2 regions of the Microbacterium sp. AC026 genome follow, and region 2 is predicted to be linked to the other one. Evidence: predicted binding sites of a transcription regulator. Region 2 holds the regulator's gene; the other holds the start of a gene.

Region 1 (14,579 bases), 1.2 Mb from region 2:
GACGTCGAGGCGCAGATGTTCCTCACGCCGGCCGGCGAGCCGGCGGTCGTCACCCGCAGCTACATCACCTCGCCGCAGTCCACGGCGATGTTCGCCAGCCCCGACGAGGCGGAGGCGGCGACCGCCCTCGCCGAGCGGACGGGACTGGACCGGCGGACGATCCTGGTCGCCGGCTACGACGATGACGTGCCGATCTGGACGGGGATCGACATGTCCACGCAGAGGTACTGTCTCGTCTACGACGGGTCGATGCCCGACCCTCCGATGGCCTGCGATGACAGCATCATGCTCGCCGACGCGGACAGGACGCTCGTGCTCGACGTCGTGGGTGAGGGGAAGACGACCCGCTACGAGTACCGGTTCGGCTACGGTCAGCAGTACCTGACCGTGACGAAGGGCTGGGAGGGCGACGATGCTGCAGGAGAGTGACTCTGCTGAGCTGCGCGCACTGCAGGTCAAAGCGTACGGCCGCGACGGCGGCCTGACCGAGGCCGAGGCGGCGAGGCTGAGAGAGCTCGAATCGCTGCGCGGCGAGCCTGGCAGGCCTGACCGGGTCGACCCTGGCCCGCGCGACCGGGTCGACGCGCCGGTCGGGCAGGGACCGGCCCACGAGCCGCCGACGTCGGAGAAGCCGTTCCGTGACGGTCAGGCACCCGTCGCCGACGCTTCCCCCAGCGCGCCCGTCGAACACGCGGACGACGGAAGTCAGTCCACCGAGACCGGAGGCCTCCGCGCGGCATTCCGTCAGCACTGGAAGGCGATCGCCGCGGCATCCGCACTTCTGCTCGTGATCGGTCTCGGCACCGGCTGGGCGCTCTTCGGGCGTTCCGGCGATGCCGTCGCGTTGACTTCCGCGCAGCAGGAGCGGCGTGCGGAATTGCAGGCCGAGGGCGGGTTCGACCCGGGCAGTCTGCGCGCGATCGGACAGGACGAGGACGCCCTCGTCTGGTACGCGACGAAGGACGACGGCGAGACGGTGTGCCTGACGCTCGACGCCGCCGACAAGTCGGCGGATCAGTGCCAGCCCGCGGCCGATCTCGACAACGGGAACGGCATCGGCCTGAACGCGAGCGTCGCGGTGCCGGGGGAGGGGGACGAGGGGCTCGAGGAGATCTGGGCGTCGGCCGCGCGAGCGATGAACGGGGAGGTCGTCGGCATCATCCAGCGATGGCGTTCGGACGAGAACTCCTGGTTGTCGCAGTTCCAGGGCGACGAGCGGGAACGCGCCGAGCAGCTGGTCGAGGAGGGTTTCGAAGAGTTCTCCTTCTCGGTCGTCGGGTACTTCCGCGATGCCCCGGTCTGGCGCGCACAGCGCGTCGAGAGCGACGACATCCAGGACTGCCTCGTCGTCGATGCCGTCCAGGCCGTCGAATGCCGCCCGGCGAGCGAGGGACAATCGTCGGCGGACGTCATCGAGGTCGCCGGAACCATCGTGGACGAGGCCGGAGGGATGATCTCCGACTGGAGCGTGCGTCTCGCGTACACGTCGAACGGCATGCCCTACCTCGTGGTGTCCGGAGACAGCACGACGGCGACGGCAGAGCAGACGGTGAGGCCCGGTGAGACGCTCGAGCTCGGCGGCGAATACCAGGATCCGATCCAGGTCGACATCCCGTCCGACGACTCCGAGGGCTAGGCGCCGGGTAGACGTCAGCCGGCTGTCGGCACCCGATGGGCGAGGATCGCTCGTCGCTGATCACCCACGCGAGTGAGGATCAGCGTCGCGGTCTGCTCGCCCCGCAGCGCCAGCTTCTTGCGGAAGGCCGCGGGGTCGATGTCCATGCCGCGCTTCTTGATCTCGAGGGAGCCGATGTCGTTCGCCTTGAGGACGGCGCTGATCGCCTTCGGGTTCGCCGGCATCGTCTCGCGCACCCGGAACGACTGCACGAACGGACTGGTGACCGCGGCGTCGGAGGTGAGATACGCGATGCGCTCGTCGAGCATTCCCGCGTCGAGGCTGCGCGCGACATCGCCGATCAGACGCGCCCGGATCACCGCCCCGTCCGGCTCGTGCAGGAACGCGCCGAGTTCCCGCACGGGCTCGTCGACGGCGTCGGCGCCTGCGGTGAGTTCATGTGAGCGCTCGCCGCGGATCACGAGGGCGGAACGGCGGATGCCGTCGCGGGCGAGTGCGCGCGTCCAGAGCACGAGCTCGACCACGCTGCCGTCTGCGCTCACCCACTGCGCCTCGGCGTCGACGGGAAGCGAATCGCGGTCGTGACCGGGACCGAGCTTGATGCCCGTCGATGTGCGCGAGGCCACATCGAAGGCCCAGTCCAGCGGCGGAGAGTAGTCATCGGACGAGACCCGGCGCGTCTCGCTGTGCCCGGCGGTGCGGCGGGCCGGATCCATCCAGATCGCCTGGTTCTCGTGGCCCTCGACGGGCACGTGCGCCTCGGCCGTGCCGTGGATCACCCTCGCGCTGTCTCCGAGAGGCGCCAGGTTGTACGCCGCGATCGCCGAGGTCACCTCGTCGGCGTCGACGGCGACGACGTCGAGCCCTGCACCGGCGAAGGCAAGAGAATCCCCGCCGATGCCGCAGCCGAGATCCGCGACGCGAGTGATGCCGGCGCGGCGCATCCGCTGGGCATGCCGGGCGGCCACGCCCAGCCGTGTCGCCTGCTCGAGTCCGGCCCGGGTGAACAGCATCCGGGCCGCGAAGTCGCCGAACTTGCCTTTCGCCTTGGTGCGAAGTCGTGCCTGTCCGACCACGGCCGAGACGAGCTCGGGCGAGTGGCCGGCCGCACGCAGCCGGGATACGATCCGAGCGACGTCGGCGACCTCGTCGACGGGGCCGAGTTCGTCCAGCGTCTTCAGGCCCTCGGGGGTGAGCAGTGCGCGCAGCTCGGAGATCTCCACTGCCCCAGCTTAGGCGGCGGGCTGTTCGCCGCATTGGCACTCGCATTGCGTGAGTGCCAGCGGAACGCCTAGACTGGATTAGCACTCTCGGGTTGAGAGTGCGAAAAGTCTTCCTGTCAGCGTCAAGAAAGAAGAGGTAGACCGTGTCGGTTTCCATCAAGCCGCTCGAGGACCGCATCGTCATCAAGCAGGTCGAGGCCGAGCAGACCACCGCGAGTGGCCTGGTCATCCCCGACACCGCCAAGGAGAAGCCCCAGGAGGGCGAGGTCGTGGCCGTGGGCCCCGGCCGCATCGATGACAACGGCAACCGCGTTCCGCTCGACGTCGCCGTGGGCGACCGTGTGCTCTACAGCAAGTACGGCGGCACCGAGGTGAAGTTCGGCGCAGACGAGTACCTCGTCCTGTCGGCTCGCGACGTGCTCGCAGTCGTCGTCCGCTGAGACAACGTCTTCGGAAGGCCCGGATGCATCACGCATCCGGGCCTTCCTGCGTGTTCGGCCACCGGTGCATCGATTCCTGCCAATGTCCGGACGGCGGGTCTCGTGGGGCGGAGGCGGCGCGGCGACGGGCATAGGGTTGTGCGGTGACCCCGACGAATGCCGCCTCCCGAGCCACTCAGACGGCGGGTGTCGCGTACGCGGGGGAGCGTATCTGCTCTGGGGCGTGCTGCCCCTCTACTTCCTGCTGCTCGTGCCCACCGGTCCGTGGGAAGTAGTCGCGTGGCGCGTGCTGCTGTCGTTCGTCTTCTGCCTGCTCCTCCTCACCGTGATGCGCGGCTGGGCCGCCTTCGGCGTCATCGTCCGACAGCCGAGGCTGGTGGGATGGACGGCTCTGGCGGGTGTCCTGATCTACGTCAACTGGCAGGTGTTCCTCATCGGAACCCTCTCCGGGAACATCGTGGAGACCAGCCTCGGGTACTTCATCAACCCGATCACCACCGTGCTGCTCGGGGTGTTCGTGCTCAAGGAGCGCATCCGCAGGCTCCAGTGGGCGGCGATCGGCATCGCGGCGGTCGCCGTGATCGTGATCGTCCTCTTCTACGGCGAGTTCCCGTGGATCGCCCTCTCGCTGACCGCCTCGTTCGGCGTCTACGGACTCATCAAGAAGAAGATCGGCCCCGCGGTCGATGCGGTCAGCGGACTCACGCTCGAGTCGTTCTGGCTGATCCCGATCGCCGTCGTGCAGCTGATCCTCGTCGCCGCCACCCCCGCCGGGATCACGATGGGCTCGCACGGTGCGTGGCATGCGGTGCTTCTCGCGTTCGCCGGTGTGGCCACGGCAGTGCCCCTGCTGCTCTTCGCCGCGGGCACCCGGCGCATCAACCTCACCGTCATCGGGATGATCCAGTTCATCACCCCCGTCATGCAGTTCATCATCGGCGCGGTCGTGCTCGGCGAGCCGATGCCGGCCGAGCGGTGGGCGGGCTTCATCATCGTCTGGGTCGCGATCCTCGTGTTCGTGATCGACCTGCTGCTCGCCGCGCGTCGCGGACGCCGGATCGATCAGCCGACACTCGTCTGAACTCCCGGTTCACCCGTCCGGAAACTCGGTGTCGGATCGTTAACGCACCGAAACATCGGCGACCCCTACGCGAAGCCTTTCAGTCCTAGTGTTAGAGCACCCGACCGTGGTCACAATCCACGGCCAGTCACGCAAGGGAGCATCATGACCTCATTCACGCGCTCGCGCAGCGCCAAGATTCTCGCCGGAGTCGCGCTGCTGAGCGTCTCGGCGATCGTCGTCGCAGGCTGCAGCGGCACGCCCTCTGAGGAGCCGTCCGACGGTGGCGGCGGCGGCGGATCGTCGGCCGACCTCACGCTCGAGCTCGGCTCGCTGCTGCCGCAGACCGGTTCGCTGTCGTTCCTCGGCCCGCCCATGGAATCCGGCGTCGGCCTCGCGGTCAAGGAGGTCAACGATGCTGCTGCCGGCGTCAAGATCAACCTGACGGCTGAGGACGAAGGCGACACCGACACCAAGGCCTACGAGACGTCGATCAGCAAGCTCCAGGGCGCGGGCGTCACCGCCATCGTCGGTGCCGCGGCGTCGGGCGTCTCCCGCCTGATCCTCGACGGAAACGTCAGCGCCGGCATCCTGCAGATCTCGGCCTCGAACACCGGCCCGGACTTCACCGACTGGGACGACAACGGTCTCTACTTCCGCACCGCGCCCAGCGACCTTCTGCAGGGTGAGGTCCTCGGCAACCTGATCGCCGAAGACGGACACAAGACCCTCGGCGTGATCTACCAGAACGATGCCTACGGAACCGGACTGTTCGACAACATCAAGTCGACGTTCGAGAACGCGGGTGGCGAGGTCGTCGCTGACGCGTCGTACAACGTCGGTGACGGTCAGTTCGACGCACAGGTCGAGACGATCAAGGCTCAGAACCCCGACGCCGTCGCGATCGTGTCGTTCGACCAGTTCAAGACCATCGCCCCGCTGCTGGTCAACGCCGGCATCTCGCCCGACAAGTTCTACCTCGTCGACGGAAACCTGTCGGACTACGGCTCCTCGCCCGACACGAACTTCCCGTTCTCGCTCGAGGGCGCACAGGGCACGAAGCCGGGACCGGCGCTCGAGGACGACTTCACCGACCGTCTGCAGACGTTCTGGACCGGTGAGGGCAACCCCGAGGTCAACGACTTCACCTACGCAGCCGAGGCCTACGACGCGGTCGTGCTCGTCGCACTCGCGTCTCTCGCCGCCGGTTCGACCGAGGGCGCGGACATCGCTGCGAAGATGGCCGAGGTCTCGGGCGGCAGCGGAGACGGTGAGAAGTGCACCAGCTTCGAGGACTGCGCGGCGATCATCAACGACGGTGGAACCGCCGACTACGACGGCTACTCCGGCGAGATCACGTTCGATGAGAACGGCGACCCGCAGGGTGCATCGATCGGCACGTACGAGTACGGCGCCGACAACCTGATCTCCCGCACCAACTGATCACGAGCGAAGGCCCCGGATCCTCGATCCGGGGCCTTCGTCGTGTGCGTGCCCGCTGCGCGAGGGGACAGAAGAGGGGCGGATGCGAGTCGCATCCGCCCCTCTGTCGTGGGAGCCCTCAGGCGGCGTCGGTGCCGAGAGTTCCGAGGTAGAGGCCGATGACCTTCGGATCGTTCAGCAGGTCGCGTCCGGTGCCCTCGTACGCATCCTTGCCCTGGTCGAGCACGTAGCCGCGGTCGCAGATCTGCAGGCAGCGCCGCGCGTTCTGCTCGACCATGATCGTCGTCACGCCCGCCTTGTTGATGTCGGAGACGCGGATGAACGCATCGTCCTGACGCACGGGGAGAGGCCGGCGGAGGGCTCGTCGAGAAGCAGCACCGACGGGTCCATCATGAGTGCCCTCGACATCGCCACCATCTGCCGCTCGCCGCCCGAGAGCGACCCGGCGCGCTGCTTGAGGCGCTTGCCGAGTTCGGCGAAGATGCCGGTGACGAACTCGAGGCGCTCGGCGTAGATCTTGGGGTTCTGATACAGCCCCATCTGCAAGTTCTCCTCGATGGAGAGCGAGGGGAACACATTGTTCGTCTGCGGCACGAAGGCGACGCCCCGCTTGACGAGCTTGTCGGCCTTCAACCCGATGATGCTCTCTCCGTTCACGGTGATCTCGCCGCTGCGGACGTTCACCATCCCGAAGATCGCCTTCAGCAGGGTCGACTTGCCGGCGCCGTTGGGGCCGATGATGCCGATCAGCTCGCCCTGTCGGGCGACGAGGTTGGCGCCGTTGAGGATGTTCACACCGGGCAGGTAGCCGGCGTGCACGTCCTTCAGCTCGACGACGATGTCGTCCGTTCGCGGTGCCGCAGCGGAGGTCTCGGCGCTCATGCGTTGTCCTTCTGGTCGTGATCCGGCGTGCTCGTCGCTTCGAGCTCCGCCTCGGCTTCTGCTTCGATCTGCTCGCGGAGCTTGGCGGCGGTGGCGTTCTCGATCACGGGGATGCGACCGGTCACGGCACCGAGATCGAGGTCCTGGTGGGCGCCGAGATAGGCGTCGACCACGGCCGGGTCCTCCATGACCTCGTCGGGCGGGCCCTCGGCGACGACCTTGCCCTCGGCCATGACCACGACCCAGTCGGCGATGTGGCGGACCATGTGCATGTCGTGCTCGACGAACAGCACCGTCATGCCCAGGCCCTTGAGGTCGAGGATGTGATCGAGGAGCGACTGGGTCAGCGCCGGATTGACGCCGGCCATCGGCTCGTCGAGCATCACCAGGGTCGGATCGCTCATGAGCGCTCGCGCCATCTCGAGGAGCTTGCGCTGGCCGCCCGAGAGCGCCGCGGCGAAGTCCTTCTCCTTGGCGTCGAGCTTGAAGCGGGCCAGCAGCTCGCGGGCCTTGACCTCGATCTCCTGATCCTGCTTGCGCCACAGGAACGGGAACAGGCTCGACCAGAAGCCCTCGCCGCGCTGTCCCGGAGCACCGAGCTTCATGTTCTCGAGCACGGTGAGCAGCGACAGCGACTTGGTCAGCTGGAACGTGCGCACCTGCCCCATGCGCGCCACCTTGAAGGAGGGAACGCCCGAGAGGCTCGTGCCGTCGAACGACCAGGTCCCGCTGTTCGGCTTGTCGAAACCGCAGAGCAGGTTGAACAGGGTCGTCTTCCCTGCTCCGTTCGGGCCGATCAGAGCGGTGATGGCGCCGCGAGGGATCTCGACGTGGTCGACGTCGACGGCCGTCAGACCGCCGAAGCGCCGCTGCACAGCATCCGCGATCAGGATGGGATCGACCTTCGGCACGCCGGGGGCCGCAGGGCCCTTGGCGAGTCCGGTGGTCTTCGGTCGGCGGATGCTCCCGGTCGCGGGCGCCGTCTGGGCGCTTTCGTCGGGGGTCAGTTCATTTGACAAAGGTCATCTCCCTCTTGTCTCCGAGGATGCCCTGAGGTCGGAAGATCACGAGCAGCATCAGGGCGATGCCGACGAAGATGAACACCAGGGTCGAGGCCTGGCTGTCGGACATGGGCAGGATTCCGGACCGCGCCATCGCCGGGAGCAGGTTCGCCATGAAAGCGAAGACGACCCAGAAGAGGATGGCCCCGAGCGTCGGGCCGAACACGGTGGCCGCGCCGCCCAGCAGCAGGATCGTCCACAGGAAGAACGTGAGCGAGGTCGTGTAGCTGCCCGGCACGACAGCCGAGGGGAGGACGAAGACGATGCCTCCGGCTGCGCCGATCACGCCACCGACGACGAGCGCCTGCATCTTGTAGGCGAAGACGTTCTTGCCGAGCGAGCGCACGGCATCCTCATCCTCGCGGATTCCCTTGAGGACGCGCCCCCACGGGCTGCGCATGAGCGACCAGACCAGCAGGATCGCGACGAGCAGCACGATGAGTCCGAACACCCGGTTCCACAGGTCGTTCGCGCTGTAGGTCCACGGCCCGAAGCCGTAGGTGCCAGGCGGGAACGGATTCGCGTCGCGGAACCCGCCGTTGAACTGCGCGAGACCGTCGGCCGAGTTGGTGTACTCGTCGAAGATCTGGGTGGTGAAGAGCAGTCGTACGATCTCACCCGCGGCGATCGTCGCGATCGCGAGGTAGTCGGCACGGAGCCGCAGCGTCGGGATTCCGAGGAGGACTGCGAAGAACGCGCCCCCCATGAGACCGATGAGCATGCCGACCCACCAGGGGAGCCCGAAGGTCAGCACGGAGATCGCGTAGCCGTATCCGCCGACCGCCATGAAGGCGGCCATGCCGAAGTTGAGCAGGCCCGCATAGCCGAAGTGCACGGCCAGACCGGTCGCCGCCAGCGCGTAGGCGAGGGTGACGGGGCTGAACAGATAGACGGCTGTGTTCGAGAAGATGCTTCCGAAGTCCATGGCGATCAGCCCAACCTTTCCCTGCGTCCCAGCAGGCCCTGAGGTCTGACGAGGAGGATCACGATGAGCACGACCAGGGCGCTCGCATACTTCAGATCCGAGGGGATCCAGAGGGTGGAGACCTCGACCGCGATGCCGACGATGAGGGAGCCGACGAGCGCACCGAACGCCGTGCCGAGCCCGCCGAGGGTGATGGCGGCGAAGATGAGCAACAGCATCTGCATGCCCATGTCCCACTTCACGCCGGGGCGGAAGTAGGCCCAGAGGATGCCGGAGATGGCGGCGAGCGTGCCGGACAGGATCCAGACGTAGCGCACGACCTTGTCGACGTCGATGCCGGATGCTGCGGCGAGCTGCGGGTTGTCGGAGATGGCGCGGGTCGCCTTGCCGATGCGGGTGCGGGTGAGGAAGAACGCGACGCCCACGATCACGACGATGCTGACCACGATGCCGATCAGGTCGATGTAGGACAGCGAGATCGGACCGAAACGGAACGGCTCGGGGCTGGCCCCGGGAGCTGGCGCGTGCCACCACCGATCATGTACTGGAACGCATAGCGCAGGGCGAGAGACAGACCGATGCTGACGATCATCAGCTGCACGACACCGAGGCCTCGTCGTCGCAGCGGACGCCAGATGCCGGCATCCAGGGCCCAGCCGAAGAGACCGCCTCCGATCACGGCGGCGATGATGCCGAGCCACAGCGGCAGATGCCAGAAGCTCGTCGTCACGAGGGCGACCAGGCCGCCCCAGGTGACCATCTCGGCGTGAGCGAAGTTCGACAGCCGCGTCGTGCCGTAGATGAGCGCCGCGCCCATGGAGGCGAGCGCCAGCAGCAGACCGAAGTTCAGGCCGCCCACGAGACGTGAGAGGAGCTGGTCGATGAAGGACGTCGTCATCCTCTCGCCCTCACCGAGGAAGAGGTTGAGGATCTTCGTGCCGGTCAGGCCGAACTCGACCTCGAACGACGCCGTCGTGCCGGCGATGGGCTGAGTGCCCTCGGGCAGCTGCGCCGCATCGACGATCACGCCGTCGGGGAGGGTCTCCTCGTCGACGGTGAGCGTGTACGTGTCCTTCTCGGGCACGTACAGGCGCCACTTGCCCTCGGCGTCGGTCTCGGTCTCGCCTTCGAAGCCGCCGCCCTCGATCGTCATCACGACGCCTTCGACGGGGTCGTCATCGAAGGTGATGACACCGGCGAAGTAGAAGTCTGTGATCTCCTGGCCGTCGTCCGTTTCTTCGGCGGAAGCCGCAGCAGGAGGCTGCAACCACAGGAAAGCGATGGCGAGGAGCGACGCGAGCAGGATGATGACCCACCGCATTCCGCTTCGATTCGCCGAGATCGTCGGACGCACAGAACCTCCAGCCCAGTACACAGGCCATGACGGAGTTGTTCATCGGCCCTGATGTACGACGGTATGAGCGTAATGTGTCGGCTCTGTTTCGACCAAGGCACGATCTGCTCACGGTGAGAACGATCCCATCACGAAGTTGCGAAATACCGATAGGTCATCCGGGGCGTCCTGCGCGCGATGTCAGCGGGCGCAGGGAATTTCCTCAGCCGCTCCGCACTTAGAATTGGTACACCCTCGCCCCAGATCGCGCCCGCAGGAGGACTATCCATGGACCAGCACGACCCCTTCGGCTTCGTCGGACTCACGTACGACGATGTGCTGCTCCTTCCCGGGCACACCGACGTCATCCCCAGCGAGGCAGACACCTCGTCGCGGATCACTCGCCGTATCTCGGTCGCGACTCCGCTGCTCTCCAGCGCCATGGACACGGTCACCGAATCCCGCATGGCCATCGCGATGGCGCGAGAGGGCGGCATCGGCATCCTGCACCGCAACCTCTCCATCGCCGATCAGGCGGCCCATGTCGACCGCGTCAAGCGCAGCGAGTCGGGCATGATCACCGACCCGATCACGACGTCGCCCGACGCGACCGTCGAAGAGGTCGACGCGCTCTGCGCCAAGTACCGCATCTCGGGTCTGCCGGTCGTCGACCCCGACGGCCGCCTCGTCGGCATCATCACCAACCGCGACATGCGCTTCGTCTCGGGCTTCGAGCGTCAGACCACCTTCGTGAAGGACGTCATGACGTCGGAGGGTCTCGTCACCGCACCGGTGGGCGTCGCCGCCGGCGAGGTCATCGCCCTGTTCGCGCATCACCGTGTCGAGAAGCTGCCGCTCATCGATGAGGACGGCAAGCTGGCCGGTCTCATCACCATCAAGGACTTCGACAAGAGCGAGAAGTACCCGCTCGCCACGAAGGACGACCAGGGTCGTCTGCGTGTCGGCGCGGCCATCGGCTTCTTCGGCGATGCTTGGGAGCGCGCAGAGGCGCTGCGCGACGCCGGAGTCGACGTCCTCGTCGTCGACACGGCCAACGGCCAGTCACAGGGCGTGATCGACCTCGTCACGCGGCTCAAGGCGGACGAGAGCTTCGCGCACATCGATGTCATCGGCGGCAACGTCGCCACCCGCGAGGGCGCTCAGGCGCTCATCGACGCAGGTGTCGACGCGGTCAAGGTGGGCGTGGGGCCAGGCTCCATCTGCACGACGCGCGTCGTCGCCGGCGTCGGCGTGCCCCAGGTCACGGCCGTCTACGAGGCGTCGCTCGCCGCACGTCCGGCCGGCGTCCCTGTGATCGCCGACGGTGGTCTGCAGTACTCCGGCGACATCGCCAAGGCGCTCGTCGCGGGTGCTGACGCCGTGATGCTCGGCTCGCTGCTCGCCGGCACCGACGAGTCGCCGGGCGAGATCGTCTTCCAGTCGGGCAAGCAGTTCAAGCAGTACCGCGGCATGGGCTCCCTCGGGGCCATGCAGACCCGCGGCAAGCAGACCTCGTACTCGAAGGACCGCTACTTCCAGGCCGACGTGCCCAGCGACGACAAGCTGATCCCCGAGGGCATCGAGGGACAGGTGCCGTACCGCGGCCCCGTGTCGGCCGTCGCGTATCAGCTGGTCGGCGGACTGCGGCAGTCGATGTTCTACGTCGGAGCCCGCACCATCGAAGAGCTCAAGCAGCGCGGCAAGTTCGTGCGCATCACCGCGGCGGGTCTCAAGGAGTCGCACCCGCACGACGTGCAGATCGTGGTCGAGGCGCCGAACTACAAGCGCTGAGACGAATCGAGAAGGGGCCGGATGCGATCGCATCCGGCCCCTTTCTCGTTCGGCTGCGAACTCAGCTGCAGGTGTAGGTGACTCCGCCGACCTGCCACACGCCCGGACCGAGGTCGGCGCACATCGCGAACAGGTTCGCGAAGACGCTCACGAGCACGATGATGCCGATGATCCAGATGACGGTGATGACGGCGCCGACCGCGATTCCCGCGATGGCGAGGCCGCGCGGTGCCCCGGCCTTGCCGAGCCTGACGGCGGCGACGATGCTCAGGATCAGTCCGAGCGGAGCGATGACGAAGGCCAGGACGAGTCCCGCGACCGCCAGCCCCTGCCCGGCGGGGGAGGTGTATGGCGTGGGCTGTCCCGGGCCGGCCATCGGGTAGGCGGCAGGATCCACGGCGGCATCCGCCGGTCGCGCTCCGTCCCACGCGGGAGGGCTGTACTGCGGGTCTTCGGGCCGCGTCGAGTCGGTCATGGTCGCTCCGTTTCGAGAGGGGCGGCCGTCCGCAGACCGCTTTCATCCTCGAGAGTACTGAGGGAGAAGCCGTGGCCGCCATCGCGGCGGTCTGTTGATATGCCAGTATTTAGAGACACCCGCTCGACTTCCCCTCGAGCTCACTGCGCGAAGGGCGCAGGGAGTGCTACGCCGGCCGCTGACCGGCAGGGGGACTTCCCCACTGAGAGCTGCAGATATGCCCCAGGATGCTCCCCGCGTCCTCGTCGTCGACGACGACCCAGACGTCGCCCTGCTCGTCAAGACCGTGCTCGAGAGGCGGGCCGGCTGCGAGGTCGTGGTCGCTCACGATGGCGAGTCCGCCGTCGCGCGGCTCGAGACCTTCACGCCGGACGTGGTCGTCACGGACATCGAGATGCCCGGACTCGACGGGCTGGAGCTGCTCGCGCAGCTGCGTCGGAACGACCCGCTCCTGCCGGTGGTCGTCATGACCGCGCACGTCTCGGTCGAGTACGCCGTCTCGGCTCTGCGCGCGCAGGCCGACGAGTTCCTCACCAAGCCGCTCGACAACGTGAAGCTCGTCGAGGCGGTCACCCGGCTCGTGACGGAGGGCCGCACGCGCCGCGAGGCCAACCGCACCAAAGAGGTGGTGCTCGCCATCGGCGCGCACCCCGACGATGTCGAGATCGGCGTCGGGGGACTCCTCGCCGCGCACTCCCAGGCGGGCGACTCGATCACGATCCTCACCCTCTCGCGCGGTGCGCGCGGGGAGACGCTGACAGCAGGCAGCACGAATCGCTCGCCTCGGCGGAGATGCTCGGTGCGCGACTGTTCGTCAAAGACCTCATCGACACCGAGATCTCCGGCGGCGGAGCCACGGTCCGGTTGATCGAGGAGGTCGTGCAGGAGGTCCAGCCGACGATCGTCTACACGCACTCGTCGAACGATCGGCACCAGGATCACCGAGCGGTGAGCGAGGCGACGATCGCCGCGACCCGGCGGGTCGGAACGGTCGCCTGCTACCAGAGCCCCTCGGCGACGATCGACTTCCGCCCGACGCGGTTCGTCCGCATCGACCAGTACATCGGTCAGAAGCTGCGGCTGCTCGAATGCTTCGGCTCGCAGACGGCGACCCGGGACTACCTCGAACCCGAGTTCGTGACGGCCACCGCTCGCTACTGGTCCCGCTTCGGCGGAGGATCGGCGGTCGAGCCGCTCGAGGTCGTCCGTGAGACCGCCGAGTTCATCGGCGCCCACGAACTCACGCGACGGGAGAGCTGATGAGCGCGCGCGTACTGGTGACGGGCGCCGGTGGCCCGGCGGGCGTCGCCGTCATCCGCTCGCTGCTTCGTCGTGAAGACCTCGAGGTCTTCGCCGCGGACATGGACGGCTGGGCGAGTGGCATCTACCTCGTGCCGCCGACGCACCGCCGTCTCGTGCCGCCGGGGCGCGATGACGACTTCGTCTCGGCGATAGCCCGCATGGTCGAGGATGACCGGCTCGATCTCGTGATCTCCACCGTCGATGTCGAGCTGATCGCGCTCGCCGGCAGGCGCGAGGAGCTGGCTCCGGCTGTGCTCGCCGCGCCCTCGCAGGACACGCTCTCCATCGCCCTCGACAAGCTGCTGCTCGCCGAGCGGTGCGAGTCGACCGGTCTCACGCCGCGTACTGTCCTCGCGGGCCCCGATGCGCTGGCGGTCGATTGGGAGTTCCCCGTCTTCGCCAAGCCTCGTCAGGGAGCCGGCAGCCGCGGCGTACGGCTCGTCCCCGACCGGGCGGCGCTCGAAGCGCTGCCGCAGGACGAAGGACTCATCGTGCAGGACTTCCTCCCGGGCGAGGAGTACTCGGTCGATGTGATCGCAGATGCCTCCGGCTCGGTCGTCGCGGCGGTGCCGCGGACCCGAGCCAGGGTCGACTCCGGTGTAGCCATCGCGGGGCGCACGGTGCACGACGACGAACTCGAGAACGCGGCGGCATCCATCGCCCGGGCGATCGGACTCGTCGGCGTCGCCAACGTCCAGCTCCGGCGCGACCGCGACGGCCGAGCGGTGCTCCTCGAGGTGAATCCCCGATTCCCTGGCGCGCTTCCGCTCACGATCGCCGCGGGAGTCGACATCCCCTCGCTCGTCGCCGACCTGTTCCTGGGCCGCGGGATCCCGTCGACGGTCGCCTTCCGCGAGATCGCGTCGGTGCGCTTCCTCGAGGACGTGATCGTCGATGTCGAAGAGATCCTCGTCTCCGCGCACGCGGGACATCAGGAGGAACTGTGAGTCACGCGCTGCTGCGAGGCGACCACCACGTGCATTCGACGTTCTCGGATGACGCGGTCTC
Region 2 (14,579 bases):
GTCGGCCTCCGGCGTCGTGATCGCCGTCGTGCCGACCTTCGAGGCGACGATGGTCGCCGCCGCGCTCATGGGGCTCGGCTACGGCGCGTTCTCGACCGTCGGGCTCGCCTTCGCCGCCGACCTGCTGCCCGGCGAGAGGGACCACGCCCGTGACCTCGGCATCGTCTACGTCACGGCGGCACTCGGCCAGCTGATCGGCCCGGTGCTCGGGGCGGGGCTCGTCGCGCTCGTCGGGGGATTCTGGCTGGTGTTCGCAGCAGCCGCCGTGCTGTCGCTCGTGGGCGGTGCGCTCACGGCTCTGGCGAGGCAGCCGGCGCGGGAGCCGCGGCCTCACCCGTAGCCTCGGATTCGATTGTCGCGACGGCCAACCGCAGGACGGCGTTGAAGATCTGCGGACGCATCGCCGTGACGAGGTGCGTGGTGCGCGGCACGACGATGAGCTCTGCGTGAGGCGCGAGCCGTCGGAAGAGGGCCTCGTTGACTCGCAGCTGATCCCACTGTCCGTTCACGAACCACAGCGGCACGCGGATGCGGGCGACCGCTGTCGCGAGATCGAGCGTGGCGAGATTTCGCAGTGCCGTGTCCTGGGTGTCCAGCGCATAGCCGCCGGCGGCGAAATCGGAGCGCGTCTCTTCGGGGATCGTCGCTTCGAGGATGCGTTTCGTGATCCACATCCCGCGATCGGGCAGCCGATCGACGGCGCGCGCGATCGCGCGATACGCCGCGAGACCGGCGCCTCGGGGAGCGACGTGCACGACGCGGCGACGAGCCCCGCGACCCTCGGTGCCTCCGATCCGCCGACGTAGGCGAGTGTCAGCAGGCCGCCCATCGAGTGCCCGACGAGCAGCACGGGACCTCGCGTCGCTGCGTCGCGCACCGCGACGTCGATGGTGTGGAGCGCCTCGTGCAGGGTGAAGTCCTCCTCCATCCGGGTGCCATGCCCGGGAAGGTCGACAGCGACGGCCCCGATGCCCTGCTCCTCGAGGAAGGCGAGTTGCGACCGCCACATCGTCGCGGACGTACGGATGCCGTGCACGAAGACGATCTGGACGCTCACGCGTTCAGCATAGAGAAAGCGGGGCCGGTGGATGGACCACCGACCCCGCTGCGAAGCTCTGACGAGTCAGGCTCCGAATGGATTACTTCTCGTATCCCACGTTCTCCACCGGCGTGATGCCGAAGAGGTCGAGACCCACGTAGGGCTCGGGCGTGAGGTTGGCGAGGCCTTCCTTGACGGTCCAGATCTCCGGGCCGTTGAGGACCGGGATGATGCCCCAGGTCTTCGCGAAGATCTCGGACTCCATCTCCATGGCCTTCTTGGTCTGCTCGACCGGGTCGGAGATCGTCTCGAGCTCCTCGTGGATCATCGTGTCGATCTCCTCGGTGCCGGTGCCCGACAGGTTCAGGCCGCTGTCCGAGCAGTACAGCTGGCAGAACCAGGCGGCACCGAACGGGTCGGACGACGTGAAGTTGAGGAAGAAGATGTCACCGTTCTGCGTGGTGTAGTCCTCGGCGAAGTCGGCGGACGGACGGGTGTCGATCGTCACCTCGACGCCGACCTCCTTCAGCTGCGCCTGAACGGCGAGCGAACGCGCGCGCGCGGTCTCGGTGTCGGAGTGCACGGGGAAGACGAGCGACAGGCGCTGGCCGTCCTTCTCGCGGATGCCGTCGGCACCGGCGACCCAGCCGGCCTCATCGAGGAGCTTGTTGGCACCCTCGGTGTCGCCGTCCTTGCGGCCGGCCTCCTCCAGCGCGTTGACATAGTCAGGCTGGAACGAGAAGAGGGTCAGGGACCCTGCGGGCTCCTCGGTGTAGTTCAGACCGTTGAAGACGATGTCCTTGACCTGCTCGATGCTGATCGCCTCGAACACGGCCCTGCGGACCTCGAGGTCGGACAGCACCGGGTTGGTCGAGTTCAGCGTGAAGATCGCGTTCGCGGTCGCCTGACCCTTGTAGGTCTTGACGCCTTCGAGACCCTCGACCTGTGCGAGCAGCTCGGCGCTGCCGGTCTCGGCCATGTCGACCTCGCCGTTGCGCAGTGCGTTGACCGCCGCGGTCGGCTCCATCTGGATGAAGGAGACCTTGTCGAGCAGCGGAGCGTTGCCCCACCACTTCTCGTTCGGGACGAGCGTGACGACTCCGCCGGTCTTGTCGAAGTTGTCGACCGTGTAGGGGCCTGCGGCCCATTCCGGGTGCCAGTCGCCGAGGAACGCCGTGTTGAACAGCTCAGGCGTGTTGACGGCCGGGTGCAGCAGCTGCGAGTAGACCATCTCGGGCCAGGCGAACTCGCCCTTGAAGGTCACGATGACGTCGCGGTCGTTCTCGCCGGCCTCGACGGACTCGATCTCCTTCCAGCCGTCGGTCGCGTTGGGCTGGTACTCCTCGTTCTCGCCGCTCTGGGCTTCCCAGGTGGCCTTGAACGCGGTGACGTCGATGGGCGTGCCGTCGTTCCAGACAGCCTTCTCGTTGACCTTGAAGTGCAGGACGGTCTTGCCGTCCTCGACACCGAAGGAGTAGTCGTCGAGGTATGCGTCGTTCTTCTTGACGGTGCCGTCAGGATCCATCAGCAGGATCTGGGGGCGGAACCACGTCCCGATCTGGGTGACGCGGGCGTCACCGTCGCTGTGGAAGTAGTTCAGCTGCTCGGCGATGTTCGAGACGGGGATGCGGAGTTCGCCGCCCTCTGCGAGGTTCTCGCGGGGCTGCGGGTTGTAGTCCGCGCCCTCGACCGTCTGAGCTTCGCCTTCACCGCTGTTGCCGCCGCCGTTGCCTGCCGGTGCGCACCCGCTCATGGCGAGGGCGAAGGCAGCGCCGAGAGCAGCGATGCCCATCAGCTTCTGATGCCGTTTCATGGTACTCCTTAGTGCCTGTCGGCCTTACTTGGGATAGGGGCAGACTAACCCCGCAACTCTCGGGCGAAACCCCAGTGACACGGAACCGTTATCGGACTGTGCACATCGGTACACAGGTCAGCTGACGGCGACGGCCTCTGGGTCGAAACCCTCGACGGGAAGGATGATCCGCTCGCGCGTGCGCTCGATGTCGGGGTCGGGGATCGGGATCGCCGAGAGCAGCGCCTTCGTGTAGGGGTGCTGCGGATCGTCGAACACCTGATCGACGTCTCCGTGCTCGACGAACGAGCCCTTGTACATCACCGCGACCCGGTCGGCGATGTGGCGTACGACGGCGAGGTCGTGCGCCACGAACAGGTAGGACAGCCCGAGCTTGGCCTTCAGCTCGTCGAGCAGGTTGATCACGCCGGCCTGGATCGAGACGTCGAGAGCCGAGACGGGCTCGTCGAGCACCACGATCTTGGGGTTGGTCGACAGCGCTCGTGCGATGCCGATGCGCTGACGCTGACCGCCCGAGAACGCCTGGGGGAAGCGGTCGCTGTGCGCCGGGTCGAGACCCACGAGACCCATGAGCTCCTCGACGCGATCGAACACGTCGTCCTTGCTCATGCCGATCGCGAGCATCGGCTCGGCGATGATGTCCCAGACCGTCATGCGAGGGTCGAGCGCCCCCATCGGGTCCTGGAAGACGATCTGCAGATCACGACGGAGCTTTCGCTCCTCCGCTCGGTTCTTGATGTCGGCGACGCTCGTACCGCCGATGCGGATGTCGCCGTCCTCCTGGGCGACGAGATCCATGATCTGGAGGAGCGTCGTCGTCTTCCCGCTGCCCGACTCGCCGACGATCGCGAGGGTCTCGCCCTGGCGGATGTCGAAGCTGATCCCCTTGACGGCGTGCACCTCGCCGACCTTGCGCTTGAACAGCGCACCCTTCATGAGGGGGAAGGTCTTGTTGAGGTTGACCGCCTCGAGGGTGATGGGACGATCCTCGCGGGGCACCTTCGCCAGCCCGCTCTCGGGGATCTCCGGGATGGGGAAGACGGGGAGCCCGCCGATGCGTCCGTCGTCGTCGATGTCGTTCGCGCGGATGCAGGCGACGGAGTGGTCGGAGTGACCCTCGGTGGAGATGGGGAGCAGATCGGGCTCGCGCTGAAGGCACGCGTCGATCGCGATGGGGCATCGCGCCGCGAACGGGCACGCATCCGGCAGATTGATCAGGAGCGGGGGTTGCCCTTGATCGGGATCAGCGGCACCTTCTCGGTCTTGTCCACCCGCGGGATGGCACCCAGAAGGCCGATCGAGTACGGCATCCGGGTGCGGTAGAACAGCTCGCGCACCGGTGCCTGCTCGACGGGCTTGCCGGCATACATCACCAGCACGTCGTCGGCGGTCTTGGCGACCACCCCCATGTCGTGCGTGATGATGATCATCGCGGCGCCGGTCTCCTGCTGCGCCTTCTCCATGAGCTCGAGGATCTGCGCCTGGATGGTGACGTCCAGCGCGGTCGTCGGCTCGTCCGCGATGATGAGCTTGGGATTGTTGGCCATCGCGATCGCGATCACGACACGCTGACGCATGCCGCCGGAGAACTCGTGCGGGAAGGCCTTCATGCGGCGCTCCGCCTCGGGGATCCCGACGAGCTTCAGCAACTCGACGGACCGATCCCAGGCGTCCTTCTTCGACAGCCGACGATGCACCGTGAGAGCCTCGATCAGCTGGTCGCCGATCGTGAACACCGGGGTGAGTGAGGTCAGCGGGTCCTGGAAGACCATGGCCATCCCGTTGCCGCGGATCACCGAGAGCTGCTTGTCGGACTTGCCGAGCAGTTCCTGGCCGTCATAGATGATCGACCCGGTGACCTTGGCGTTGTCGTCGAGCAGGCCCATGATCGCGAGCGAGGTGACGGACTTGCCCGAGCCGGATTCGCCGACGATGCCGAGGGTGCGACCCTCTTCGAGGTCGAACGAGACACCGCGCACGGCATCGACTCGACCGGCTTCCGACGGGAAGCTGACCTTGAGGTCTCGGACGGAAAGGACGGTACTCATGCGCGACCTCCAGCCGCAGAGGTCGGATCCAGGGCGTCGCGCAGACCGTCGGCGATGAGAGCCATCGAAACGGTGAGCAGGGTGAGCGCCGCTGCAGGGAAGTAAAAGAGCCACGGTGCGCTCACCAGAGTGCTGGAGCCGTAGCCGATCAGGGCGCCGAGCGAGACGTCGGGCAGCTTCACACCGAAGCCGAGGAACGAGAGCGCGGTCTCGGTGAGGACGGCGGACACGACGCCGAGCGTGAAGTTGATCACCAGCAGCGACCCGATGTTCGGGAGCATGTGACGCAGGACGATCCGCATCCCCGAGAGCCCGGCGTAGCGAGCGGCATGCACGTACTCGCGCTCGCGGATCGACAGCGACAGGGTCCAGATGATCCGGGCAGGGAAGAACCAGCCGACGACGAAGATCATGACGAGCGAGATCACCAGCCAGTTCCCGCCGGCGTCGTTCGAGATCATCGCGAGGATCAGGAAGTTCGGGACCACCATCATGAAGTGGATGACCGCGAGCATGATCCGCTCGTACCGGCCGCCGAAGTAGGCGGCGGTGGCACCGATGAGTGCCGAGACGACCGTGGTGCCGATGGCCACGAGGGCAGCGATCATCATGGAGCGCTGAAGACCGACGGCGACCTGGGCGAAGTTGTCGTTGCCCGAACCGTTCGTCCCGAACCAGTGCTCGGCCGAGGGAGCCTGGCGCAGTGCGAGGAAGTCGAGGTCAGTGTGCGAGTACGGCGCGATGAGCGGTCCCACGATCGCGAACACCACCAGAAGCGCGAGGATGACGACGCCGATCAAGGCACCGCGGTTGCGCAGGAACCGACGCGTGTACAGCGTCAGCATCGAGGTGCGCTTGCGGTTCTTCGGCTTCTCCGGCTCGGCGATCTCGGGGGACACCCCGATGGCTTCCAGGGACATCAGCTCACCCGCACTCTCGGATCGAGGACGACCACGGCGACGTCAGCGAGGATCGCGCCGATCGCCGTCATCAGGGCGCCGAACGCCGCGACTGCGACCACGCCGTGAATGTCGTTGTTGTTCAGGGTCTGGATGAAGTACCGACCCATTCCGTTCCAGTTGAAGATCGTCTCGGTCAGCACCGCTCCGGTGAAGACCGCGGGGATCGTGAACGCGACCTGCGTCGTGACGGGGATCAGCGACGTCCGCAGCGCGTGCTTGCGGATGGCCTGCTGCTTGGTGAGTCCCTTGGCACGGGCGGTGCGAACATAGTCCGCCTTGATGTTGTCGAGCAGCAGCGAGCGCTGCAGGAAGTGGATGGACGCGTAGCCCGTGAGCACCAGGCCGAGTGTGGGGAGCGTCAGATGTTGGAGGACGTCTATGAGGACGGGGAAGAATCCCTCGACCCCCTGACTGGAGGATCCGACGACGTAGAAGACGGTCGTGCCGACCGCGTTGTTGAAGTTGATCGCGAGCAGAACCAGAGCGAATCCCGCAACGACCGTGGGGATGTTCATCGTGATGATGCTCGTGCCCTGACCGATGCGGTCGGCCAGTTTGTACTGACGGGATGCCGTGTAGACACCGAGGGCGATGCCCAGGATGGTCGTGATGATCGTCGCCCCGAGCACGAGCTCGGCGCTGGTCCAGACGCGGTATGCGACCTGCTCGTTGACGGACTCGCCTGTGGGGCCGACTCCCCAGTCCCAGCGGAAGAGGATGCTGGAGAACCAGGTCCACCATCGTTCGATCAGGGGGACCGATTCGCTGAGGTTGCGAGGCTTCAGCAGCGCATCGATCTGATCGGGCGAAAGCGGAGGTCGACGTCCGACGTAGTTGTTCTCGGGATCGAGATACAGCCACGCGAGGAAGTAGGTGATGTTCGTCGCGATGACGATCATCAGCACCCATCCCAGCAGGCGGCGCAACAGATACTTGATCAAGGTGATGATTCTTTCTCTTTTACAGACGCGCGCGGGATCCGCCGACGCAACGCTGAGCCGGGAAGACAGTCAATCACCATCAGCCGATCTGCGCGACACGACGCCTGCACTTGGTCTGTGACGGAGTCTTATCGCTCACGGGATCCGGTGTCACGGATGGCTCCCGGGCAACCTCGGCAGAATATCACCGGATCGCACGAAGCGGGCATAAGCCTCGCCTCACCGTAGAATCGTCAGGACATGTCACCACGCGCTCTCACTCCGCTTCAGCCTGCCGCGACGCCTTCGGCGCAGATCCGCAACTTCTGCATCATCGCGCACATCGACCACGGCAAGTCGACCCTCGCCGACCGCATGCTCCAGATCACCGGCGTGGTCTCGGATCGCGACATGCGCGCGCAGTACCTCGACCGCATGGACATCGAGCGTGAGCGCGGCATCACCATCAAGAGCCAGGCCGTGCGGATGCCGTGGGAGATCGACGGCGAGACCTTCGCGCTCAACATGATCGACACCCCGGGGCACGTCGACTTCACCTACGAGGTGTCCCGGTCTCTCGCCGCCTGCGAGGGCGCGATCCTGCTCGTCGACGCCGCCCAGGGCATCGAGGCCCAGACTCTGGCGAACCTCTACCTCGCGCTCGAGAACGACCTGCACATCATCCCGGTGCTGAACAAGATCGACCTGCCGGCGGCCGACCCCGACAAGTACGCCAAGGAGCTGGCATCGCTCATCGGCGGCAAGCCCGAGGACGTGCTCCGTGTCTCGGGCAAGACCGGTGTCGGCGTCGAGGAGCTGCTCGACCGACTGGTCAAGGAGATCCCCGCACCCGTCGGAGACGCCGATGCTCCGGCCCGCGCCATGATCTTCGACTCCGTCTACGACGCCTACCGCGGGGTCGTCACCTACGTCCGCATGGTGGACGGCAGCCTGTCGCCCCGCGAGCGCATTCAGATGATGTCGACGGGTGCCAACCACGAAGCGCTCGAGGTCGGCGTGTCGAGCCCCGAACCGGTGCCGTCCAAGGGGCTCGGCGTCGGCGAGGTCGGCTACCTCATCACCGGTGTGAAGGACGTCCGTCTGTCGAAGGTCGGTGACACGATCACGACGGCACGCAGGCCCTCGACCCAGGCTCTGCCGGGCTACACCGACCCGAAGCCGATGGTCTTCTCGGGGATCTACCCGATCGACGGCAGCGATTACGCGGAGCTCCGGGAGGCGCTCGACAAGCTCAAGCTCTCCGACGCCTCGCTGCAGTACGAGCCTGAGACCTCGGTCGCCCTCGGTTTCGGCTTCCGCTGCGGGTTCCTGGGACTCCTGCATCTCGAGATCATCACCGAGCGTCTCGAGCGAGAATTCGGCCTCGACCTCATCACCACCGCACCCAGCGTGATCTACGAGGTGCTCACGAGCGACACGGGCGAGACCGTGACGGTGACGAACCCGAGCGAGTACCCCGACGGTCGCATCGGCTCGGTGTCGGAGCCGATGGTGAAGACCGCGATCCTGCTGCCCAAGGACTACGTGGGCACGGTCATGGAGCTCTGCCAGTCTCGTCGCGGAGCGCTGCTGGGCATGGAGTACTTCTCCGAGGAGCGCGTGGAGCTCCGCTACATGATGCCGCTCGGTGAGATCGTCTTCGACTTCTTCGACCAGCTCAAGTCCAAGACCCAGGGCTATGCCTCGCTCGACTACGAACCCGCCGGACAGCAGGAGGCGGACCTTGTCAAGGTCGACATCCTGCTGCAGGGTGACAAGGTCGACGCGTTCAGCTCGATCGTGCACCGCGACAAGGCCTACGCCTACGGCACGCTGATGACGGAGCGACTGCGCAAGCTGATCCCTCGCCAGAACTTCGAGGTGCCGATCCAGGCCGCCATCGGCGCCAGGATCATCGCCCGCGAGACGATCAGGGCGCTGCGCAAGGACGTGCTCGCCAAATGCTACGGCGGTGACATCAGCCGCAAGCGCAAGCTCCTCGAGAAGCAGAAAGAGGGCAAGAAGCGCATGAAGATGGTCGGTCGTGTCGAGGTGCCGCAGGAGGCGTTCATCGCAGCGCTCTCCGGCGACGTCGAGGGCAAGGACAAGAAGTAGGACCTTCGGGCCGGGCTGTTCCCGGCGTGGAGGGTGATCGTCCAGGGAACGGGAAGTAGGCTGGAACGCATGCGGCGCGGGACTTTCCGAGACGACACGGTTGACTATGCGGCCGTGGGTGCGACCCACGCGCCCGATCTGATGCAGTACCCGCCGGAGCGCAGCATCCCGGCGGAGAACTCCTGGCGGATCGGCAGCGGTCATGACCGCTTCCAGTCCGCGGGCGAAGCGCTGCTGACCTGGACCGCGCAGCGCGCGGCGGGCCTCAGCATCGAGGATGTGCGTCCCGCGCCCGGCCCCGCCTACGCCGGTGTCAGCTTCGACGCCGAGGGCACTCCGATCGCACCGAGCAAGAACGACGTCGAACAGCGCTTCGACGCGGAAGGCACACCGTTCGCCGGCCCGGGCATGACGCTGCGCCTGCATGGGCGGGTTGCCGGCATGCGGGCGGATGCGGAGCTGCGCGTGATCTCCGTGACCGAGGAGAAGCGCCGGATCGGATTCGTGCTGGGCACGGTCGGAGGCTCGGTGGTCCGCGGTGAGGAGTCCTTCGACATCGACTGGCGCGAGGACAACGACGAGGTGTGGTTCTCCGTCCGTGCCTTCGACGCGCCGAACTCCCTGCTCTACCGCGTCGTCCCGCCGCTGGTGAAGCGCCGTCGCCGCGAGTTGTTCGCACGCTATCTGCGAGCGATCTCGCCGCTGTACGCGACTCCGGTCTGATGGTCGCACCTCTCTGATGGCCGGTCCGCTCCCACTCGGCGATCCGGCACCGGCAGACGGACATCTGCCCTCCGATCTGCCGATCGATTCCTCCGTGCCCTTCTCCGCATACCTGCACGTCCCCTTCTGCCGGGTGCGGTGCGGCTACTGCGACTTCAACACCTACACCTCGGGAGAGCTCCGCGGCGCGAAGCAGGAGGACTACGCCTCGACGCTCATCACCGAGATCGACCTCGCGCGGCGTGTGCTCGCGGATGCCGGTGCGCTGCGCCCGATGGACACCGTGTTCTTCGGCGGCGGCACGCCGACGCTGCTGCCGCCGGGCGACCTGGCGCGGATGCTCGGGGCGGCGACCGATGCGTTCGGCCTCGTCGACGGCGCCGAGGTCACGGTCGAGGCGAACCCCGACACGGTGACACCCGAGGTCGCGCGGACCCTCGCGGATGCCGGCGTCACGCGGCTGTCGATCGGCATGCAGTCGGCAGTGCCGCATGTGCTCGCCGCTCTCGACCGCACTCATCGCCCCGAGAATGTGACGACAGCGGTCGCCGCGGCGAAGGACGCTGGCCTCGCCGTGAGCGTGGACCTCATCTACGGCGCCCCCGGTGAGTCGATCGGTGATTGGGAGGCGTCGCTCTATGTGGCGCTCGCACTCGAGTCGGACCACATCTCGGCGTACGCGCTGATCATCGAGGACGGCACGAAGCTCGCGCGGCAGATCCGCCGAGGCGAGGTGCCGGCGCCGGACGATGACCTGCAGGCCGACATGTACGAGCTCGCCGATGCGCGTCTCGCAGCGGCGGGCTTCGACTGGTACGAGATCAGCAACTGGTCGCGCTCGCCCGAGCAGCGTTCGCGGCACAATCTCGCCTACTGGCGGGGGAGCGACTGGTGGGGGTTCGGTCCCGGCGCGCACAGTCACGTCGCCGGCCTGCGGTGGTGGAACGTCAAGCATCCGGCCGCGTATGCACAGCGGCTCGCCGCAGCGGAGTCTCCCGCCGCCGGCACGGAGCGGCCGGACGAGCAGTCGGCGACGCTCGAGCGCATCCTGCTGCTGAGTCGCATCCGCGAGGGCATCGCCGTCAGCGACCTCGCCGCGGACAAGAGGACACGCGTCGCGGGTCTGATCGCGGATGGGCTCGTCGACCCGGCCGCTGCCGTTCGCGGACGCGTGCAGCTCACACTGCGGGGGCGCCTGCTCGCCGATGCCGTCGTGCGTGAGCTCACCGACTGATCGGCGACCGCTGAGTCCGGACATCGTGCCGGATCAGCACGTGGTCGGCGTCGGCGGGTAGAATTGGCACTCGTAGCCAGTGAGTGCCAAGAGGGAGGGAGTTGCGATGGTCAGCGAAAGAGGCCTCCAGGTTCTCCGCGCGATCGTGCAGGACTACGTCGAGACGCATGAACCCGTCGGCAGCCGATCGATCGTAGACCGATACTCCTTCGGCGTGTCCGCGGCGACGATCCGCAACGACATGGCACTGCTCGAAGACGAAGAGCTGATCGCCGCCCCGCACACCTCCTCCGGTCGCGTTCCCACCGACAAGGGCTACCGCGTGTTCGTGGATCATCTCGCCCAGCTGCGGCCGCTGTCGGTCGCGCAGCGCACGGCCATCGAGTCCTTCCTCACCGCTCCATCCGACCTCGACGACCTGATGGTGCGCACGGTCCGAGTGCTGACGCAGCTCACGGGGCAGGTCGCGCTGGCGCAGTACCCGTCATTCGCGCGCGCGCATCTGACGCATCTCGAACTCGTGGCGCTGGCGCCGAATCGTCTGCTCATCGTGCTCGTCACCGACGCGGGCGGCGTCTCGCAGCGCATCGCCCCGCTGCCCGTCGACGTCGACGACGCCGACATGGCGCTGCTGCGTGCTCGCCTCTCCGCCCTGATCACGGGCCGGGCGGTGAGCGACGCCGCTGAGCGGCTGCAGGCGCTTCTCGCGGACGACGCACACAGTCATGACGTCGTACTGCGCGCTCTCGCGACGATCGTCATCGACGAGCTCGGCGCCTTCCGTCAGGAGCGCCTGGTGATGGCCGGAGCAGCGACTCTGGCTCGACGCGAGCAGGACTTCCGCGGCAGCATCCACCCTCTGCTCGAGGCGATCGAGGAGCAGGTGACGCTGCTGCGGCTGATGAGCGAGATGGAGGCGGACTCCCACGGTCTCGCCGCCAGCATCGGCACCGAGAACGCGTCCTTCGGCCTCGGCGAGGCATCGATCGTGGCCAGCAACTACGCCGCCCCCAGCGGTACGGCGCGAGTCGGCGTGATGGGGCCGACGCGCATGGACTATCCGAGCAATCTCGCGGCGGCGCGGGCCGTGGCCCGCTATCTGTCTCGGATGCTCGACGAAGACGAGGCGGCCCGCTGACGCGGCCGCCCAGAGAACAGCACACGCAGAAGGGCCATTGTGGCAGACCACTACGAGGTACTCGGCGTCTCTCGTGACGCCTCCACCGACGAGATCAAGAAGGCGTACCGACGCCTCGCTCGTCAGCTCCACCCCGATGTGAATCCGGGTGAGGACGCGGCCGAGCAGTTCAAGCTCGTCACGCATGCATACGACGTCCTGAGCGACGACGATTCCCGTCGCCGCTACGACATGGGCGGCGGAGACGGCGCCGCTGGCAACTTCCAGGGCTTCGGCGGCTTCGGGGACATCTTCGAGACCTTCTTCGGCGCGGGCCAAGGCGGTGGCAGGGGCGCGCGTCCGCGGTCACGCCGCGAACGGGGACAGGACGCCCTCGTCCGGGTGACCCTCGATCTCGGCGACGTCGTCTTCGGTGCGCACCGCGACATCGAGGTCGACACGGCCGTGCTGTGCGAGACGTGCAACGGCTCGTGCTGCCAGGAGGGCACGTCGCCCGTCACCTGTGACATCTGCGGCGGCTCCGGCCACGTTCAGCGTCAGGTGCGGAGCCTGCTCGGCAACGTCGTGACCTCTCAGCCCTGCGGCACCTGCGAGGGCTACGGCACGACGATCCCGTATCCGTGCGGCACCTGCGGCGGCCAGGGGCGGGTGCGCTCGCGTCGCACCGTCTCGCTCGACATCCCCGCCGGCGTCGAGACCGGGCTGCGCCTGCAGCTGCCGGGCTCTGGCGAGGTCGGCAAGGCGGGGGGCCCGAACGGCGACCTGTACGTCGAGGTCACCGTGAACCCGCACCCGTCTTTCAGCCGCGACGGCGACGACCTGCTGGCGACGCTGGAGGTGTCGATGCCGGATGCGATCCTCGGCACCGAGACCACGATCCAGGGTCTCGACGGCGAGGTCGATCTCGAGATCCGCTCGGGCGTCCAGTCCGGCGACGTGCTGACGATCAAGGGCCGCGGCATCACGCCGCTGCGGGGCAACCAGCGCGGCGACCTCCGCGTCGGCGTGCAGGTGGTCACTCCGACCCGGCTCGACTCCGCGCAGCGCGCGCTCATCGAGGACTTCGCGAAGAAGACCAAGGCACCGGGCCCGCAGCTGGCGCAGTTCCAGCAGGGGCTGTTCTCGAAGCTCCGCGACCGCTTCCGTTCGCACTGATACGGACGGCGCTCATGGCACTCCACTTCCTCGTCGAGAACTCCTCGGATGCAGCGGTCGGCGACCTCGTGTCGCTCACCGGCGCCGAGGCGAAGCACGCCGCCGTCGTCCGACGGCTCCGCGTCGGCGAGGCGGTGACGGTCGGCGACGGCTCGGGGGTGTGGCTGACCGGCGTCGCCGAAGAGGTGTCTCCGTCCCGCGTCGACGTGCGCGTGGCCGAGCGATCGGTCGACCCCGCGCCCAGCCCTCGCATCGTGCTCGTGCAGGCTCTCGCGAAGGGCGATCGCGACGAGCTCGCCGTGCAGGCGGCATGCGAGCTCGGCGTCGATGAGATCGTGCCGTGGCAGGCGAGTCGAAGCGTATCCCGATGGGATGGTCCCAAGGCCGTCAAGGGGCGCGAGCGGTGGGCGACGATCGTCCGCGAGGCGGCGAAGCAGGCTCACCGGGCGTGGGTCCCGGAGGTGGCGCCTCCGGCGTCGACCGCCGACCTCGCGAGACGCGCCGCATCTCAGCGGGTGCTGCTTCTCGACCCGACCGCCCCCGTGCGGTTGTCCGAGCTCGAGCCGGACGGCAGGGACATCGTCCTCGTCGTCGGGCCCGAGGGTGGTATCTCCGACGACGAGCTCTCGAAGCTGTCGGACGCCGGCGCCGAGCGTGTGCTGCTCGGAGACACCGTGCTGCGTACGTCCACGGCGGGCCCGGCTGCGATCGCCGTGCTGTCGGTCGCACTCAGCCGCTGGTGATCAGGCTACGGACCCGGCAGTGCTGCGGTCAGTAGACTGGGAGCATGTCCGAGCCCTCGATCTTCACGCGCATCCTCAACGGCGACATCCCGGGTGAGATCCTGCTCGACACCGGCCGCGTGTTCGCGATCCGGGACATCAACCCGCAGGCACCGCTGCACGCGCTCGTGATCCCCAAGACCGAGGACTACCGCGACGTCACGGAGCTCGCCGAGGGCGACCCCGGTCTGCTCGCGGAGATCGTCGCGGCTGCGAAGCAGCTCGCCTCCGAGCATGCGAACGGCGAATACCGCCTCATCTTCAACAACGGCGCCAGCGCCGCCCAGTCCGTCTTCCACGTGCACGCCCATGTGCTCGGCAACATCGAGGAGAGCAAGCTCGTTGGCTTCTGACGAAAACGACCTGACCGCATCCGACACCGCCGTCGAGAAGATCTACGCCGACGGCGTCGCCATGGTGCAGCTGCTCGGTCCGCAGGATCGACTGCTCCGGATGCTCGAGAAGGAGCACCGCGACGTCCAGGTGCTCGTGCGCGGCAACGAGATCACGCTCACCGGCGCGCCGGAGGCCGTCGCGAAGGCGAAGACCCTGGTCGACGAGCTGATGACCATGACCAAGGCAGGCCACGACCTCGCCCCGAGCGACGTGACGAGCTCGGCCCGCCTGCTGCGCAACGACGGCGGCCCTCG

Evidence for each region. The regulator HrcA, encoded in region 2, represses chaperone genes, less so after heat shock. The targets are predictions, from matches to a motif close to TTNGCACTCGNNNNNNNCGAGTGCNAA.
Region 1: groES (co-chaperone GroES) is a predicted target of HrcA. The motif match lies at 2,893-2,919, and genes of this name have one in related genera.

Annotation. Positions count from the first base shown of each region.
Region 1 is NZ_OZ409857.1:1,350,719-1,365,297, reverse strand. It holds gene ACZZ93_RS06840 (hypothetical protein) at 1-429, shown strand, start outside; gene ACZZ93_RS06835 (hypothetical protein) at 413-1,636, shown strand; gene ACZZ93_RS06830 (class I SAM-dependent methyltransferase) at 1,651-2,859, opposite strand; gene groES (co-chaperone GroES) at 3,003-3,299, shown strand; gene rarD (EamA family transporter RarD) at 3,523-4,380, shown strand; gene ACZZ93_RS06815 (ABC transporter substrate-binding protein) at 4,525-5,802, shown strand; partial or broken gene ACZZ93_RS06810 (ABC transporter ATP-binding protein) at 5,921-6,684, opposite strand; gene ACZZ93_RS06805 (ABC transporter ATP-binding protein) at 6,681-7,646, opposite strand; gene ACZZ93_RS06800 (branched-chain amino acid ABC transporter permease) at 7,693-8,670, opposite strand; gene ACZZ93_RS06795 (branched-chain amino acid ABC transporter permease) at 8,676-9,116, opposite strand; gene ACZZ93_RS06790 (branched-chain amino acid ABC transporter permease) at 9,125-9,991, opposite strand; gene guaB (IMP dehydrogenase) at 10,292-11,794, shown strand; gene ACZZ93_RS06780 (hypothetical protein) at 11,856-12,269, opposite strand; partial or broken gene ACZZ93_RS06775 (PIG-L deacetylase family protein) at 12,487-13,529, shown strand; gene ACZZ93_RS06770 (ATP-grasp domain-containing protein) at 13,529-14,518, shown strand; gene ACZZ93_RS06765 (PHP domain-containing protein) at 14,515-14,579, shown strand, end outside.
Region 2 is NZ_OZ409857.1:116,856-131,434, forward strand. It holds gene ACZZ93_RS00580 (MFS transporter) at 1-340, shown strand, start outside; gene ACZZ93_RS00585 (alpha/beta fold hydrolase) at 291-755, opposite strand; partial or broken gene ACZZ93_RS00590 (alpha/beta fold hydrolase) at 758-1,009, opposite strand; gene ACZZ93_RS00595 (ABC transporter family substrate-binding protein) at 1,140-2,852, opposite strand; partial or broken gene ACZZ93_RS00600 (ABC transporter ATP-binding protein) at 2,970-4,900, opposite strand; gene ACZZ93_RS00605 (ABC transporter permease) at 4,897-5,820, opposite strand; gene ACZZ93_RS00610 (ABC transporter permease) at 5,820-6,803, opposite strand; gene lepA (translation elongation factor 4) at 7,044-8,897, shown strand; gene ACZZ93_RS00620 (DUF1990 family protein) at 8,967-9,620, shown strand; gene hemW (radical SAM family heme chaperone HemW) at 9,637-10,854, shown strand; gene hrcA (heat-inducible transcriptional repressor HrcA) at 10,961-11,992, shown strand; gene dnaJ (molecular chaperone DnaJ) at 12,032-13,147, shown strand; gene ACZZ93_RS00640 (16S rRNA (uracil(1498)-N(3))-methyltransferase) at 13,162-13,890, shown strand; gene ACZZ93_RS00645 (HIT domain-containing protein) at 13,935-14,282, shown strand; partial or broken gene ACZZ93_RS00650 (PhoH family protein) at 14,344-14,579, shown strand, end outside.